DNA from 2 places in the Enterobacter huaxiensis genome. Region 2 is predicted to be linked to the other one. Evidence: predicted binding sites of a transcription regulator. Region 2 holds the regulator's gene; the other holds the start of a gene.
What was found. Region 2 encodes CRP, which controls carbon source genes, mostly activating them, when cyclic AMP is high. Its sites were predicted from a motif close to ATGTGANNNNNNTCACAT; they were not measured.

Region 1: a site for CRP is predicted at 3,805-3,822, ahead of garD (galactarate dehydratase). Genes of this name have one in related genera too.

The regions. Positions count from the first base shown of each region.
Region 1 is NZ_CP043342.1:601,013-608,745, reverse strand. Features, by position in the region: gene garK (glycerate 2-kinase) at 1-425, opposite strand, end outside; gene garR (2-hydroxy-3-oxopropionate reductase) at 502-1,392, opposite strand; gene garL (2-dehydro-3-deoxyglucarate aldolase) at 1,413-2,183, opposite strand; gene D5067_RS02965 (MFS transporter) at 2,199-3,533, opposite strand; gene garD (galactarate dehydratase) at 3,946-5,517, shown strand; gene D5067_RS02955 (DeoR family transcriptional regulator) at 5,591-6,394, opposite strand; gene kbaZ (tagatose-bisphosphate aldolase subunit KbaZ) at 6,642-7,733, shown strand, end outside.
Region 2 is NZ_CP043342.1:392,027-399,759, forward strand. Features, by position in the region: gene pabA (aminodeoxychorismate synthase component 2) at 1-282, shown strand, start outside; gene argD (bifunctional acetylornithine/succinyldiaminopimelate transaminase) at 369-1,589, shown strand; gene D5067_RS01825 (YccS/YhfK family putative transporter) at 1,586-3,673, opposite strand; gene crp (cAMP-activated global transcriptional regulator CRP) at 3,730-4,362, opposite strand; gene D5067_RS01835 (OsmC family protein) at 4,674-5,078, shown strand; gene D5067_RS01840 (phosphoribulokinase) at 5,165-6,034, opposite strand; gene D5067_RS01845 (YheU family protein) at 6,065-6,283, opposite strand; gene D5067_RS01850 (hydrolase) at 6,280-7,302, opposite strand; gene mdcA (malonate decarboxylase subunit alpha) at 7,531-7,733, shown strand, end outside.

The sequences.
Region 1 (7,733 bases), 210 kb from region 2:
CCGCCATCGTTGGTGGCGCTGCCGCCGATGCCGATAATAATATTGCGCGCGCCCTTATCCAGCGCGCTGAGGATAAGCTCCCCGGTACCGCGTGAGGTGGTGACGAGTGGGTTACGCTGCGCGTGAGGCACAAGCGCCAGGCCGCTGGCGGCCGCCATCTCGATGAACGCCGTGCTGCCGTCGCCGGACATCCCCCAGCAGGCGTTGACTTTCTCCCCCATAGGCCCGGTAACAACGGCGTGCTGTTCCGCGCCCTGGGTGGCAGCAATCATCGCTTCGACTGTACCTTCTCCACCGTCAGCGACAGGCACAGAAACATAAAGTGCATCGGGGAAAATTTCCCGAAATCCTTTTTCTATCGCCTGAGCTACCTCGGTGGCAGAGAGGCTTTCTTTATAAGAGTCTGGAGCGATTACGATTTTCATAGTTGTAGCCTGTTACTGCACATTTTCGGCCTGGACCGTAGGCCCGGTAAGCGCAGCGCCACCGGGCACGACGTTATTAGCGAGAGACTTCCACTTTCGCCAGTTTTTCGTAGTAGCACGCGATGGCGCTGTGGTCGGCAGTACCCAGACCATCCGCACGGAGCGCCTGCATCATCTCCATGACGGCGGCGGTCAGCGGCAGCTGCGCGCCCACGCCGTGGGAGGTGTCCAGCGCGTTCGCCAGATCTTTAATGTGCAGGTCGATGCGGAAACCGGGCTTAAAGTTACGATCCATCACCATCGGCGCTTTGGCATCCAGCACGGTGCTGCCCGCCAGGCCGCCGCGGATCGCCTGATAAACCAGATCCGGGTTTACGCCTGCTTTGGTTGCCAGAGTCAGCGCTTCAGACATCGCCGCGATGTTCAGCGCCACAATCACCTGGTTCGCCAGCTTGGTGACGTTGCCTGCGCCAATTTCACCGGTGTGCACCACGGAACCGGCCATGGCTTTCATCAGGTCGTAGTACTTGTCGAAAATCGCCTTGTCGCCGCCCACCATCACCGACAGCGTGCCGTCGATGGCTTTCGGCTCGCCGCCGCTCACCGGCGCATCGAGCATATCGACGCCTTTCGCCTTCAGCGCCTCGCTGATTTCACGGCTGGCCAGCGGGGCGATAGAACTCATATCAATCACCACCAGGCCCGGTTTTGCCCCATCGATAATGCCGTTTTCGCCCAGCGCCACTTCTTTTACGTGCGGGGAATTTGGCAGCATGGTGATGACCACATCACACTGCTCGGCAATGGCTTTAGCCGTGGAGGCCGCTTCTGCGCCGGCAGAAATGACTTCTGCAACAGCTTCTGGATTACGGTCGGAAACCACCAGTGAGTAACCTGCTTTAATGAGGTTTTTGCTCATTGGTTTGCCCATGATACCCAGGCCAATAAAACCCACTTTCAGCGTCATAATTTTTTCCTCAATGATGGTTATTTTTTAAAAGCGTCTGCTAATTTCTGCGTGGCGGAGCGGAATACGCCGAGGTCGCTGCCCACGGCAACAAAAGTTGCGCCCCACTCCAGGTAGCGGCGTGCATCCGCTTCAACCGGGGCCAGAATGCCGCACGGTTTGCCGTGCGCTTTGGCGCGGGCGAAAATGTGCTGGATGGCGCGCTGCACGTCCGGATGACCCGCATTGCCCAGGTGGCCGAAGGCAGCCGCCAGATCGCTTGGGCCAACGAAAATGCCGTCTACGCCGTCGGTTGCGGCGATGGCATCGACGTTATCAACGCCCTGCTGGCTTTCAATCTGCACCAGAATGGTGATGTTCTTGTTGGACTGCGCGAAGTAGTCCGGCACGGTGCCAAACATGTTGGCGCGATGCGATACGGACACGCCGCGAATGCCTTCTGGCGGATAGCGTGTAGAGGCCACGGCCCGCACCGCTTCTTCTTCGGTCTCCACGAACGGGATCAGGAAGTTGTAGAAGCCGATATCCAGCAGGCGCTTGACGATCACCGGCTCGTTCGTCGGCACACGCACCACAGGCGCGCTCTGGCTGCCCTTCAGCGTCATCAGCTGCGGGATAAAGGTGCTGATATCGTTAGGCGCATGTTCGCCGTCCAGCACCAGCCAGTCGAATCCGGCCAGGCCCAGCACTTCGGTGCTGATGGGGTTTGCCAGGGCAGACCAGCAGCCAATCTGGATCTGGTTCGCCGCGAGGGCTGCCTTAAATTTATTCGGGAAGATATCGTTACTCATCGCTTATACCTTTGCTTATTTCTGCAATTCCATACGTTTAATGTCGCCTACCACGAACAGGTAGCAGAACATCGCCATCAACGCTGAACAGCCAACGAATACCAGTGCCGCGTTGAACGAATGCAGTTCACTGACCAGATAACCAATTACCAGCGGCGTCGCGATAGACGCCACGTTACCAAAGACGTTAAACACGCCGCCGCACAGGCCAACAATCTCTTTTGGCGCGGTGTCGGAAATGACCGGCCATCCCAGCGCACCAAAGCCTTTGCCGAAGAAGGCCAGCGCCATCAGGGCAACCACCAGCGTGGTGTTGTTGGTGTAGTTACAGAGAATAATGGACGACGCCAGCAGCATGCCCAGCACAATCGGCAGCTTACGCGCCAGCGTTATCGACTTGCCCTGCTTAATCAGGTAATCCGAGAACACCCCGCCCAGCACGCCACCGGCAAAGCCGCACAGCGCGGGAATGGATGCCACCAGGCCCACCTTCAGAATCGACATCCCTTTTTCCTGCACCAGATAAATCGGGAACCAGGTGAGGAAGAACCAGGTGATAGTGTTGATAAAGTATTGACCAAAAAAGACGCCCAGCATCATGCGGTTGGTCAATAACTGTTTGATGTAGTGGAGTTTCGGGCCGCTCGCAGCCTGTACGCCCGGCTTTTTGTGATCCATATCGACCACGGCGCCACCTTCGGTGATGAACGTCAGCTCCTGCTCGGACATCCGCGGATGGTCGGTCGGGTTATGGATGTACTTCACCCATACGCCGGTCAGCACGAAACCAATCACGCCCATGACGGTGAAGACATGTTCCCAGCCCCAGGCGAAGGTCAGCCAGCCCAGCAGCGGCGAGAAGATTGCCAGCGAGAAATACTGCGCCGCGTTAAATAACGCAGACGCGGTGCCGCGCTCTTTGGTCGGGAACCAGGCCGCCACGATACGGGCGTTCGCCGGGAATGACGGCGCTTCCGAGAAGCCGAGCATAAAGCGCATGATGAACATTGATACGCCCGCCCAGGCCAGCGGGAAGACGTCCACAAAGCCCTGCAGGAAGGTGAACAGCGACCAGAAGAACAGGCTGTAGGTGTAAACCTTTTTAGAGCCGAACTTATCGAGCAGCCAGCCGCCGGGGATCTGCATCAGCAGGTAAGCCCAGCCGAACGCGGAGAAGATATACCCCATAGATACGGCGCTTAACTGCAGCTCTTTCGCCACCTCGGTACCGGCAATCGACAGCGTTGCACGGTCAGCATAGTTAATGGCCGTGACGATAAAAATAATCAGCAGAATTAAATATCGGGTGGGTACACCCTTTTTCGATTCTACAGTGGTATCCAGTATCATGTTTATTTCCTCAGGCACATCGATAGTTATATTTATAATTTTTAGAAGGAGTATTCCCTGATTATTTATCGATAGCAGGCAATATCAGGTAATTAACCAGACGCAATGAAATCGTGATTCAGTATAATCATCACCCGCTGTCTGCACATTGTAATAACGCTCAATTATAACGGCTATCATCAATAATATTTTGAGCATATGCACAACACGTTGGGCGCTGATGCACAGAATCAGCGATTAGCGGCTAAAGGGCGTGACGTCTCGCATTAGGGAGTGATCAGGATCACATTTTTATACTCAAAGTCCTGACATTCTTTATTTAAGAAAGCAGCGTCTTTATTTTTATAATAAGAAAATAAATATCTATCTGGCTGCATTTATTATCAGACACTTTGCTGGAGAATACTGAACAATGGCCGACATTGAAATTCGACAAGCATCGCCGACGGCGTTCTATATAAAAGTACACGACACCGATAACGTGGCGATTATTGTTAACGACAACGGCTTAAAAGCGGGAACCCGGTTCCCGGACGGGCTGGAACTGGTTGAGCATATTCCTCAGGGACATAAAGTCGCGCTGGTGGATATCCCGGCTCACGGTGAAATCGTGCGCTACGGTGAAGTGATTGGCTATGCCGTTCGCGCCATCCCGCAGGGAAGCTGGATTGAGGAGTCGCTGGTGGAACTGCCAAAAGCGCCGCCGCTTAACACCCTGCCGCTGGCTACGCGCGTGCCTGAGCCGCTGCCGCCGCTGGAAGGCTATACCTTCGAAGGCTACCGCAATGCAGACGGCAGCGTCGGCACCAAGAACCTGCTCGGTATTACCACCAGCGTGCACTGCGTGGCGGGCGTGGTGGATTACGTAGTCAAAATCATCGAGCGCGATCTGCTGCCGAAATACCCGAACGTCGACGGCGTGGTGGGCCTGAACCACCTCTACGGCTGCGGCGTGGCGATCAACGCGCCCGCGGCGGTGGTGCCTATTCGCACAATCCACAATATCGCGCTCAACCCGAACTTTGGCGGCGAGGTGATGGTGATTGGTCTGGGCTGCGAAAAGCTGCAGCCTGAGCGTCTGCTGCAGGGCACCGAAGATGTCAAAGCCATTCCGGTCGACGAGGCCAGCATCGTGCGTCTGCAGGACGAACACCACGTCGGCTTCAAATCAATGGTCGACGATATTCTTCAGGTAGCTGAACGTCATCTGGACAAGCTCAACAAGCGCCAGCGCGAAACCTGCCCGGCGTCTGATCTGGTCGTGGGAACCCAGTGCGGCGGCAGCGATGCGTTTTCCGGCGTCACCGCCAACCCGGCGGTAGGCTATGCGTCCGATCTGTTCGTACGCTGCGGCGCCACGGTGATGTTCTCTGAAGTGACCGAAGTGCGTGACGCCATCCACCTGCTGACGCCGCGCGCCGTCAACGAAGAAGTGGGCAAGCGCCTGCTGGAAGAGATGGCCTGGTACGATAACTATCTCGATATGGGCCAAACCGACCGCAGCGCCAACCCGTCGCCGGGCAATAAGAAAGGCGGCCTGGCAAACGTGGTGGAAAAAGCGCTCGGGTCGATTGCCAAATCCGGCCAGAGCGCGATTGTGGAAGTGCTCTCCCCGGGCCAGCGCCCGACGAAACGCGGCCTGATATACGCGGCAACGCCGGCCAGCGATTTCGTCTGCGGCACGCAGCAGGTAGCATCCGGTATTACGGTGCAGGTATTCACCACCGGACGCGGTACGCCGTACGGCCTGATGGCGGTGCCGGTGATTAAAATGGCAACCCGCACCGAGCTGGCAAACCGCTGGTATGACTTAATGGACATCAACGCGGGCACCATCGCCACCGGAGAAGAGAGCATTGAGGACGTCGGCTGGAAGCTGTTCCACTTCATTCTGGACGTGGCGAGCGGGCGGAAAAAAACCTTCTCTGACCAATGGGGATTGCATAACCAGCTGGCGGTGTTTAACCCGGCACCGGTGACGTGATTCATATTCCCAACCGCATCGAACGGTACCCTCTCCCTGTGGGAGAGGGTTAGGGTGAGGGGGAAAGCCCCCCTTAAACCAGCACCACGTCAATCCCGCTCTTACGTAATCCTTCCAGGCTCTCCGCCGGAATGCCTTCATCGACAATAATCATATCAATCCGTTGGGTATCGATGATTTTATGCAGGCTCGAGCGGTTAAATTTGCTGGAGTCAGTGACAACGATAATACGCTCCGCCACCTCGCACATTTTACGGTTCAGACGGGCTTCATCCTCGTTGTGCGTGCTCACGCCGCGATCGAGATCGATGGCGTCGACGCCCAGAAACAGCAGGTCAAAATGGTAATTTTGCAGCGACTGCTCCGCCTGGTCTCCATAGAAAGATTGTGACTGACGGCGCAAATGCCCACCGGTCATCAGCAATTCCACCCCTTCAGCTTCCAGCAACGCGTTCGCAACGTTCATGCCGTTGGTCATTGCAATCACGTCCGTGTGCTGGCGCAGCATACGGGCGATTTCAAACGTCGTGGTACCGGAATCCAGAATAATGCGGTGTCCGGGCTTTACCAGTTCCGCGGCTGCCTGCGCAATACTGCGTTTTACCGCCGTATTCAGCGAGCTTTTGTCTTCCACAGACGGCTCAATGCCTTGTGCATTGCCTTCACAGATCAGCGCGCCGCCGTAGGCGCGCACGGCGATGCCCTGCTTTTCCAGGAACGCCAGATCGTTGCGGATCGTCACCGTCGACACGCCGTATAAATGAGAAAGATCGTTAACCTGCACGCTTCCCTGCGCCCGCAACCGCTGAATGATCTGCTCCCGCCTTTCGCTGGTGCCGGTGATGCGCTTCTCCGCAGATGAATCGGTGCTGCTCATACGAGCTCCTTAATAAACTTTCGTTTCATTTCGTTTTGCCTATTAAGGCCTTTCTTTTACGGGAATGCAAGTCCTGTCTGGCCTTCAGACGTAAGCTTAGCAGCAGCTGAAACCTTTCATTATGTTTCTTTTGTGAAACAGATCGGAAAACTATTATCTTTCGTTTTATTTTTATAACACCATGATGCAGTATCAAATGAAACAAAACGAAAGATAAATATCATTACCATCCGAAACGGAGAGGAAAGTGAAACATCTGACAGAAATGGTGGAACGACATAAACGGGGGAATGCAAACGGGATTTATGCCGTTTGTTCCGCACATCCACTGGTACTTGAAGCCGCAATTCGTTACGCACAGTCACACCAAACGCCCCTGCTGATTGAAGCCACCTCCAACCAGGTAGATCAGTTTGGCGGCTATACCGGCATGACGCCCGCCGATTTTCACGGGTTTGTCTGCAGGCTAGCGGAATCACTGGGTTTCCCGACGTCGCAGCTGATCCTCGGCGGCGATCATTTAGGCCCAAACCGCTGGCAAAACCTGCCCGCGCTGCAGGCGATGGCGAACGCCGACGATCTGATCAGAAGCTACGTGGCCGCCGGGTTTAAGAAGATCCATCTCGACTGCAGCATGTCCTGCAAGGACGATCCCGTTCCTTTAACCGACGCGATCGTCGCCGAGCGCGCCGCGCGACTGGCGAAAATTGCTGAAGCGACCAGCCTCGAGCAGTTTGGCGCTGCCGAATTGGTCTACGTTATCGGCACGGAAGTGCCGGTTCCGGGTGGCGCGCACGAGACGCTCACTGAACTTGCCGTCACCACGCCGGACGCGGCACGCGCCACGCTTGAAGCGCACCGCCACGCGTTCGAAAAGGAAGGCTTAAGCGACATCTGGCCGCGCATTATTGGCCTGGTGGTTCAGCCTGGCGTGGAGTTCGACCACGCGCACGTCTGCGACTATCAGCCGCAGAAAGCCGTTGCCCTGAGCAAAATGGTTGAAGCCTACGATACGCTGGTGTTTGAAGCGCACTCCACCGACTACCAGACCCCACAGGCGCTGCGCCAGCTGGTCAACGATCACTTTGCGATTCTGAAAGTTGGCCCCGCCCTGACCTTCGCCCTGCGCGAGGCGCTGTTCTCGCTGGCCGCGATTGAAGAGGAGCTGCTGCCGGCAAAAGCCAGCTCCGGCCTGCGTCACGTGCTGGAAAACGTCATGCTCGACCGCCCGGAATACTGGCAAAACCATTATCACGGTGACGGCAACGCGCGCCGCCTGGCGCGCGGCTACAGCTACTCTGACCGCGTGCGCTACTACTGGCCGGACGGCGAGATTGAC
Region 2 (7,733 bases):
CGTGCCGCGAAAGTCATGCACGGCAAAACGTCACCGGTTATGCACGCCGGTACGGGCGTCTTCACAGGGTTAAATAATCCGTTAACCGTGACCCGCTACCATTCTCTGGTGATCGACCCGCCAACCCTGCCCGCGTGCTTTGAGGTGACCGCCTGGAGCGAGACGCAGGAGATCATGGGGATTCGCCATCAAGAGTGGGACCTGGAGGGCGTCCAGTTCCACCCGGAAAGTATTCTCAGCGAGCAGGGACATCAGCTGCTGGCGAATTTCCTCAATCGCTGAATATCTATTGCCATGCTGTGATTTTTTATGCATATTTTGTGATTATATTTTCACAACCAATGTGACAAAAAATGGATGGTCATGACATGGCAACTGAACAACCAGCAATTACCCGCGCGACATTCGATGAAGTCATTCTGCCGATTTATGCACCGGCTGAGTTTATTCCTGTAAAAGGGAAGGGCAGCCGCGTCTGGGATCAGGAAGGCAAAGAGTACGTAGATTTCGCGGGCGGCATTGCGGTGACGGCGCTGGGTCATTGCCATCCTGCGCTGGTGGAGGCCCTTAAAACCCAGGGCGAAACCCTGTGGCACACCAGCAACGTGTTCACCAACGAGCCGGCGCTGCGTCTGGGACGTAAGATCATCGATGCCACCTTCGCCGAGCGCGTGCTGTTTATGAACTCCGGCACCGAAGCCAACGAAACCGCCTTCAAGCTGGCCCGCTTCTACGCAACAACGCGCCACAGCCCGTACAAAACCAAAATCATCGCCTTCCATAACGCTTTCCACGGACGCTCGTTCTTTACCGTTTCCGTTGGCGGCCAGCCGAAATACTCCGACGGCTTTGGGCCTAAGCCTGCTGATATCATCCACGTGCCGTTTAACGATCTGCACGCGGTGAAAGCGGTGATGGATGACCACACCTGCGCGGTCGTCGTTGAGCCGATTCAGGGCGAAGGCGGCGTAACGGCGGCGACGCCGGAATTCCTGAAAGGGCTGCGCGAACTGTGTGACGAGCATCAGGCGCTGCTGGTGTTTGATGAAGTGCAGTGCGGCATGGGGCGCACCGGCGATCTGTTCGCCTATATGCACTACGGCGTGACGCCGGACATTTTGACCAGCGCGAAAGCCCTCGGCGGCGGCTTCCCGGTCAGCGCGGTGCTGACCACCCAGGAGATCGCCTCCGCGTTCCACGTGGGTTCTCACGGCTCCACCTACGGCGGTAACCCGCTGGCGAGCGCCGTGGCGGGCGCCGCGTTCGATATCATTAACACCCCGGAGGTGCTGAACGGCGTTAGCGCGAAGCGTGAGCTGTTCGAGAAGCATCTACAGCAGATTAACGATGAATATGATGTTTTCAGCGAGATCCGCGGCATGGGGCTGCTGATTGGCGCGGAGCTGAAGCCGCAGTACAAAGGCCGCGCGCGCGATTTCCTGCACGCTGCCGCGCACGAAGGGGTCATGGTACTTAACGCCGGACCGGACGTGATGCGCTTTGCGCCGTCGCTGGTGGTGGAAGAGAAAGATATTGAAGACGGGTTAAGCCGTTTTGCCGCGGCGGTCGAGAAGATCGTAAAAAGCTAATACTCGGTTCGCTTTAACACGCGCGTTAACCAAATGCCGTGATGCGGGCGCTGACGCCACGCCACCGACGAAATGGTGTGCATGGTGTTCAGATGCCCCAGAACGCGCTGCAGGTGCTGCTCCAGCGTGCTCATCGGCCCGTGGGTGAGCGTTTCCGGCGCTTCCAGAATATTCGAATCCCCGGACTCACCCGGTGCGTCATACTCCAGACGCTGCTGACACCTCTGCAGGGCAATTTCACACGACTGCAAATAGCGCTGCGCCAGGTCCGGCGTCAGCATGGTGTGCTCGCGCGCCAGCGTGGTCATGGCGTTAATATGCTCGACGATAAACTGGCTGTGGGTGACCCACAGCTTCATGTCCGCCAGATAGTGCGAGTTAAAGCCCGGCTCCTGCATCGCCTGGTTGAGCGAGTTGAACAGGGCGTTGTGCGCCTGGTTGACCTTCATGCGCTGGTAGGCCAGCGGGGAAGGCTTCGGATCGTCGCTCAGGATGAGACGAATAGCCTGCTGATCCGCTTCCAGCGCGTCGTGGGCGTTTTGCCTCAGTAATCCACTTTGCCACTGCGGCCACAGCCAGACCATGCCGCCGAAGGCAATCAGGCAGCCAATCAGGGTATCGACCAGGCGGGCAATAATGAATTGATCGCCGTTGAGCGTGAGCAGCTGCAGGGTGTACACCGCCGTGACCGTAAAGCCCACCGTCGCCCAGCCGTAGTTTTTGCGGATAATCAAATAGCTCATCATCGTGATCGCCAGCATCCCCACCAGCGTATAGCCTTCCGGCACGTGGAAGTGCAGCGTGGCGCCGGCAATAATCAGTCCGGCTAAGGTTCCGCCAGCCCGGTGGAAAATGCGCACCCGCGTGGCGCCGTAGCCGTTTTGCGTCACGAGCAGCACGGTCATTAAGATCCAGTAGGGCTTCGGCAGGTGCAGCGCCATGCCCATCAGGCTGGCGACGCTCAGCATCACGCTTATCCGCGCGGCGTTACGCAGCGCGGCAGATTTCAGTGACAGATAGCTTTTAAGCGCGGGCAGCAGCGGCAGGCGTTTTTGCTTATCGGCCATCAGGTCACGCGGGTAAAGCGGCCGCTGGGTACGCAGCACGCGCGCGATGCGGCTAAAGTGCCAGGCGGCAAACTGGCCGACCGGGTTTTCCGGGTGCTGACGGGCGATTTTCTCCAGCGCGCCGAGCTGTTTTTCCATGTTGAAGCGCGTGGGGTAGCGGTGATAGAGAATATCATCAGCCAGCACGCGCAGACGCGCCGATACCGTCTGGGCATTCCAGCGGATCACCGCTTCGGCGTGGCTGCGCTCGACCAGCTTTTGCACCTCCTCCGGATGATGCAGGCTTACGGAGATGTGCTCCTGCAGGTCCAGCCCCACCTGGAAGGTGCGCAGCAGCCGCTTATAGCCATGGTTTTTATTGGCGGCAAGCATGTGTAGCTGCTGATAGCACTGGCTGATTAAATCGACCACCTTTTGCTGACGGGCGAGCAGAGGCGGCAACGATTTCTCCGGGTCGGTGTGCTGGGTGAGCAGGGTATACTTTGCTTCGCAGTAGTCGGCAAGCTGCACGTAGAGCAGGCTAAGGGATTCACGCAGCGGCTGCTCCCGCCATAGCCAGAACCAGAACCAGTTAAACAGCCCGTACCACAGCGTGCCGAGGGCGTAGATGAGCAGCGGTTCCCACACCGGCATGTTGCCGGCGAGGCTAAGGGTGAAGATGGCGGCGATCAGCGAGGCGGGCAGCAGGCGAGCGTGAAGCGAACTGATCTCCGCCGTCACGCCCAGCGTCATCGCCAGCACGGTCAGGATCAGCGGCAGCGGAATATCGCGGGCGAGCAGGAGCTGTACGGCGAGGCTACAGCCGGCGAACAGGCAGCCACCGATAATCAGGCGTTTAAAAAAGCGTTTATGCGGCGTGTCCAGACCGGCGATGTTGCAGCAGGCGGGAACGAGGGAAAACAGCAGGCCTTGCTGAAGATGTCCGAGGATCAGGCCGACGGCCACGGGAAGGCACAACACCAACGTTTGTCGCAGTGCGTAGTTAACTTCCGGGTGATAGATCAGCCTGCGCCACATGGGGAATAGAGACAAAAACGGCGTGACACCTTGCGATGGCACGCCGTTTAACCGAATTAACGGGTTCCGTAGACCACGATGGTTTTACCGTGGGCGGAGATCAGGTTCTGGTCTTCCAGCATTTTCAGGATACGGCCCACGGTTTCGCGGGAGCAGCCGACGATCTGACCAATTTCCTGACGCGTAATTTTAATTTGCATGCCGTCCGGGTGGGTCATCGCGTCTGGCTGTTTTGCCAGGTTCAACAGGGTCTGTGCAATACGGCCGGTAACGTCCAGGAATGCGAGGTTACCCACTTTCTCGGATGTCACCTGCAGACGGCGCGCCATCTGCGAAGAAAGACGCATCAGGATGTCAGGGTTTACCTGAATCAGCTGACGGAATTTCTTGTAAGAAATTTCAGCCACTTCACATGCTGTCTTTGCACGAACCCAGGCGCTACGTTCCTGGCCCTCTTCAAACAGGCCCAGTTCACCGATGAAATCGCCCTGGTTCAGATAAGAAAGGATCATCTCTTTCCCTTCTTCATCTTTGATCAGCACTGCCACCGAGCCTTTAACGATGTAATACAACGTTTCCGCTTTTTCACCCTGGTGAATCAGCGTGCTCTTTGATGGGTACTTATGAATGTGGCAATGAGACAAGAACCATTCGAGAGTAGGGTCTGTTTGCGGTTTGCCAAGCACCATGCGCTGTTATCCTCTGTTATAAGCTGTCACCAGAGCCATAAGATGCATCCGGACTCTGGGGTTGCAATCGAATTCTTACCCATACCCTGGGAAGTCGGCTGTCGTAACGTTTCGCAGCCAGTAAAGTTTGATGTCCTCTGCATACATGTGTAACGTCAATGTATTACTGTAGCATCCAGAGTGTTTTAGCATAGCTTTTGCCGCGTGTCTCCTGGTGTCTCGCTTCAGCATGATGCAGGTCGCCTTCCGTTGCGAGAATTGTAACGCACGCGTAATCTGTCACCAAAAATGCAACGTTGGAGTTAATGAATATGCAAGCGCGTGTGAAATGGGTAGAAGGTTTAACGTTCCTGGGCGAGTCAGCTTCCGGACACCAGATTTTGATGGACGGTAACTCCGGCGACAAAGCGCCAAGCCCGATGGAAATGGTGCTGATGGCGGCGGGTGGCTGCAGCGCAATCGACGTGGTGTCGATTCTGCAAAAAGGCCGTCACGACGTAACCGATTGCGAAGTGAAGCTGACGTCAGAACGTCGCGAAGAGGCGCCACGCCTGTTCACGCACATTAATCTGCACTTTATCGTCACCGGCAAAGAGCTGAAGGACGCGGCGGTTTCGCGCGCGGTTGATCTGTCTGCGGAGAAATACTGCTCCGTGGCGCTCATGCTGGAGAAAGCGGTAAACATCACCCATTCGTATGAGGTGATCGAGGCCTAATCTTTTGGCGCGTGGCGCTTCGCTGACCCGCCCTGCAAAAGCATGACCGTAGGCCCGGTAAGCGCAGCGCCACCGGGCAAAACAACTCACGCGATCTGCTTCCCTTCCATCAGCCGCTGCACCAGCGGCGTCATGATCAGCTCCATCGCCAGCCCCATTTTTCCCCCCGGCACCACCAGCGTATTCATGTGCGAAATGAACGAGCCCTGCAGCATCGCCAGCAGCCAGGGGTAATCAATGCCTTCGAGGTTGCGGAAGTGGATTACCACAAAGCTCTCATCCAGAGACGGGATGGTTTTCGCCGCAAACGGATTAGAGGTGTCCACCGTCGGCACGCGCTGGAAGTTGATATGGGTACGGGAAAACTGCGGCGTCAGGAAGTTAATGTAATCCTCCATTGAGCGAACCACCGAGTCCATCACCGCCTCGCGCGAGTGGCCGCGCTCGCTAATATCTCGCGTCAGCTTCTGGATCCACTCCAGGTTCACGATCGGCACGACGCCGACCAGCAGATCCACGTGGCGCGCCACGTCGTGATGGGGCGTCACCACGCCGCCGTGCAGCCCTTCATAAAACAGCACGTCGGTCGGTTCCGGCAGCGGCTGCCACGGGGTAAACGTTCCCGGCACCTGGTTCCAGGGAACCGCTTCGTCGTAGGTGTGCAGATACTTGCGGGACTGCCCGGTACCGCTCTGCCCGTATTCGCGGAAGGTTTGCTCTAACAGCCCGAAATCATTGGCATCGGGCCCAAAATAGCTGATGTGTTTGCCCAGGTCGCGCGCCTTGCGGATGGCCATGTCCATTTCAGGGCGCGTGTAGCGGTGAAAGCTGTCGCCCTCCACCTCTGCCGCCCGGAGATTCAGCTGTGCGAAGATCTTGCGAAAAGCGAGGCTGGTGGTGGTAGTACCCGCACCGCTTGAGCCCGTTACGGCAATAACCGGATGTCTGGCAGACATAGCAACTCCCTGACTGGAAAGGTTTACAGATCAGCCGTGAAACGCGTTGCGGGGCATGATATTGACCGTCTCATGCAGTTCGGACCACACCAGCACCACGTCGCCGCTTTTCAGCTGGCGCTTAACATCGCTGACCTTTTGTTCAAGCGAACGCTCTTGTTCACCATAATCGGTGCCTTCACGTAATACAAAGCTTTCAATCAGATTATCGAGCGTTTCGGGAGACAGATCCTGCCAGGGGATAATCATTTTTTACCGTCCAGAAATGAGGTGAGCCAGTCGGGAATGCGCGTTTCCAGCCACATTTTGGGCCGGCGCAGCGTACCGCCAACAAAGCCAACGTGCCCGCCGTACTCGGTGAGCTGGTACTGCACGTTGGCCGGTAAATGGTCCGGTGCCGGAATAGAGTGATGATCCATAAACGGATCATCTTTTGCGTGGATGATCAGCGTCGGCGCGGTGATTTGATTCAACAGCGGCATGGCGCTGCACTGGCGGTAGTAGTCAATCGCATCGGCAAAACCGTGGATCTTCGAGGTAATCAAATCGTCAAACTCGCGCAAACGCTTCACGCGCTTGAGCTGCTGCAGGCTGACGGGGAGCGTATCCGGGTAGGCCTTAAGCTTGCGCGCGGCGTTGGCTTTCAGCAGGTTAAGCAGGTAGCGCTGATACACCCGTGAGAAGCCTTTTTCCATATGGTAGCTGCACTGTTCGAGCATAAAGGGGGCGGAGACGATAACCGCTGCATCCAGCGGCGCGGCGTTGCCCTCTTTTGCCAGCAGACAGGCCAGCATATTTCCGCCCAGGGAATAGCCCACCGCCGCCGTTGGCACCGTGCCAAAATTCTCTCTGAGCCAGTGTAAGAACCAGGTGCCGTCTTCGGTTTCACCGGAATGGTAAATGCGCTTCTGGCGATTCGGCTCACCGCTGCAGCCGCGAAAATGCATCACCACGCCAAGCCAGCCGCGGGCCTTCGCCGCCTGGATTAAACCGTGCGCGTAGGGGCTATGCAGACTGCCTTCCAGGCCATGGAACACCACCAGACGCGGCTTGTGCCGGGCCTGCTCGGGGTCCTCGCTCCAGGCGAGATCCAAAAAGTCGCCGTCCGGCAAATCCAGGCGCTGCCAGTGTGGGGTGAACTGCACCTTGCGGCGGATCAGGCGCGGCAGCATGGTTTGCAGGTGGGGGTTAGCCACGCCGCGCATGGGCACGAATTCGGCGCTGTCTTCGGCTGCAATGTCGAAGTCTGATGGAATGATTTGGGTCATAAGGGCGATGCTGATTCTTGTCAGAAATTTACTATACCTTCCGAATTGTACCCCGTTTAGCCTGGATTTCCGAAACATGAACTGATCCGGATCACAAATCTTTACCTTGATTATTACTCTCAGGCTAATGATTCCGCTCTACGCTTAATTGATGCCTTTCTCGCCAGAGCGCAAACTTTACTCAACGTTAGGCAAATCAGAATGATGTGCTGAATCAGGAGGTTAATAATGTTATCTGGGCAAACACCCACCCGGCAATGGAACACCCGACGCAGTGAAAAAGCGCGTCGTCTGGCGTCCGTACCGGTGCAGGGCAAGGTACTGCCAACCGGCGATCTTGTCGCCATGCTGGAAAAACTGATCGCACCGGGCGACAAAGTCGTTCTGGAAGGCAACAACCAGAAGCAGGCGGATTTCCTTTCCCGCTCGCT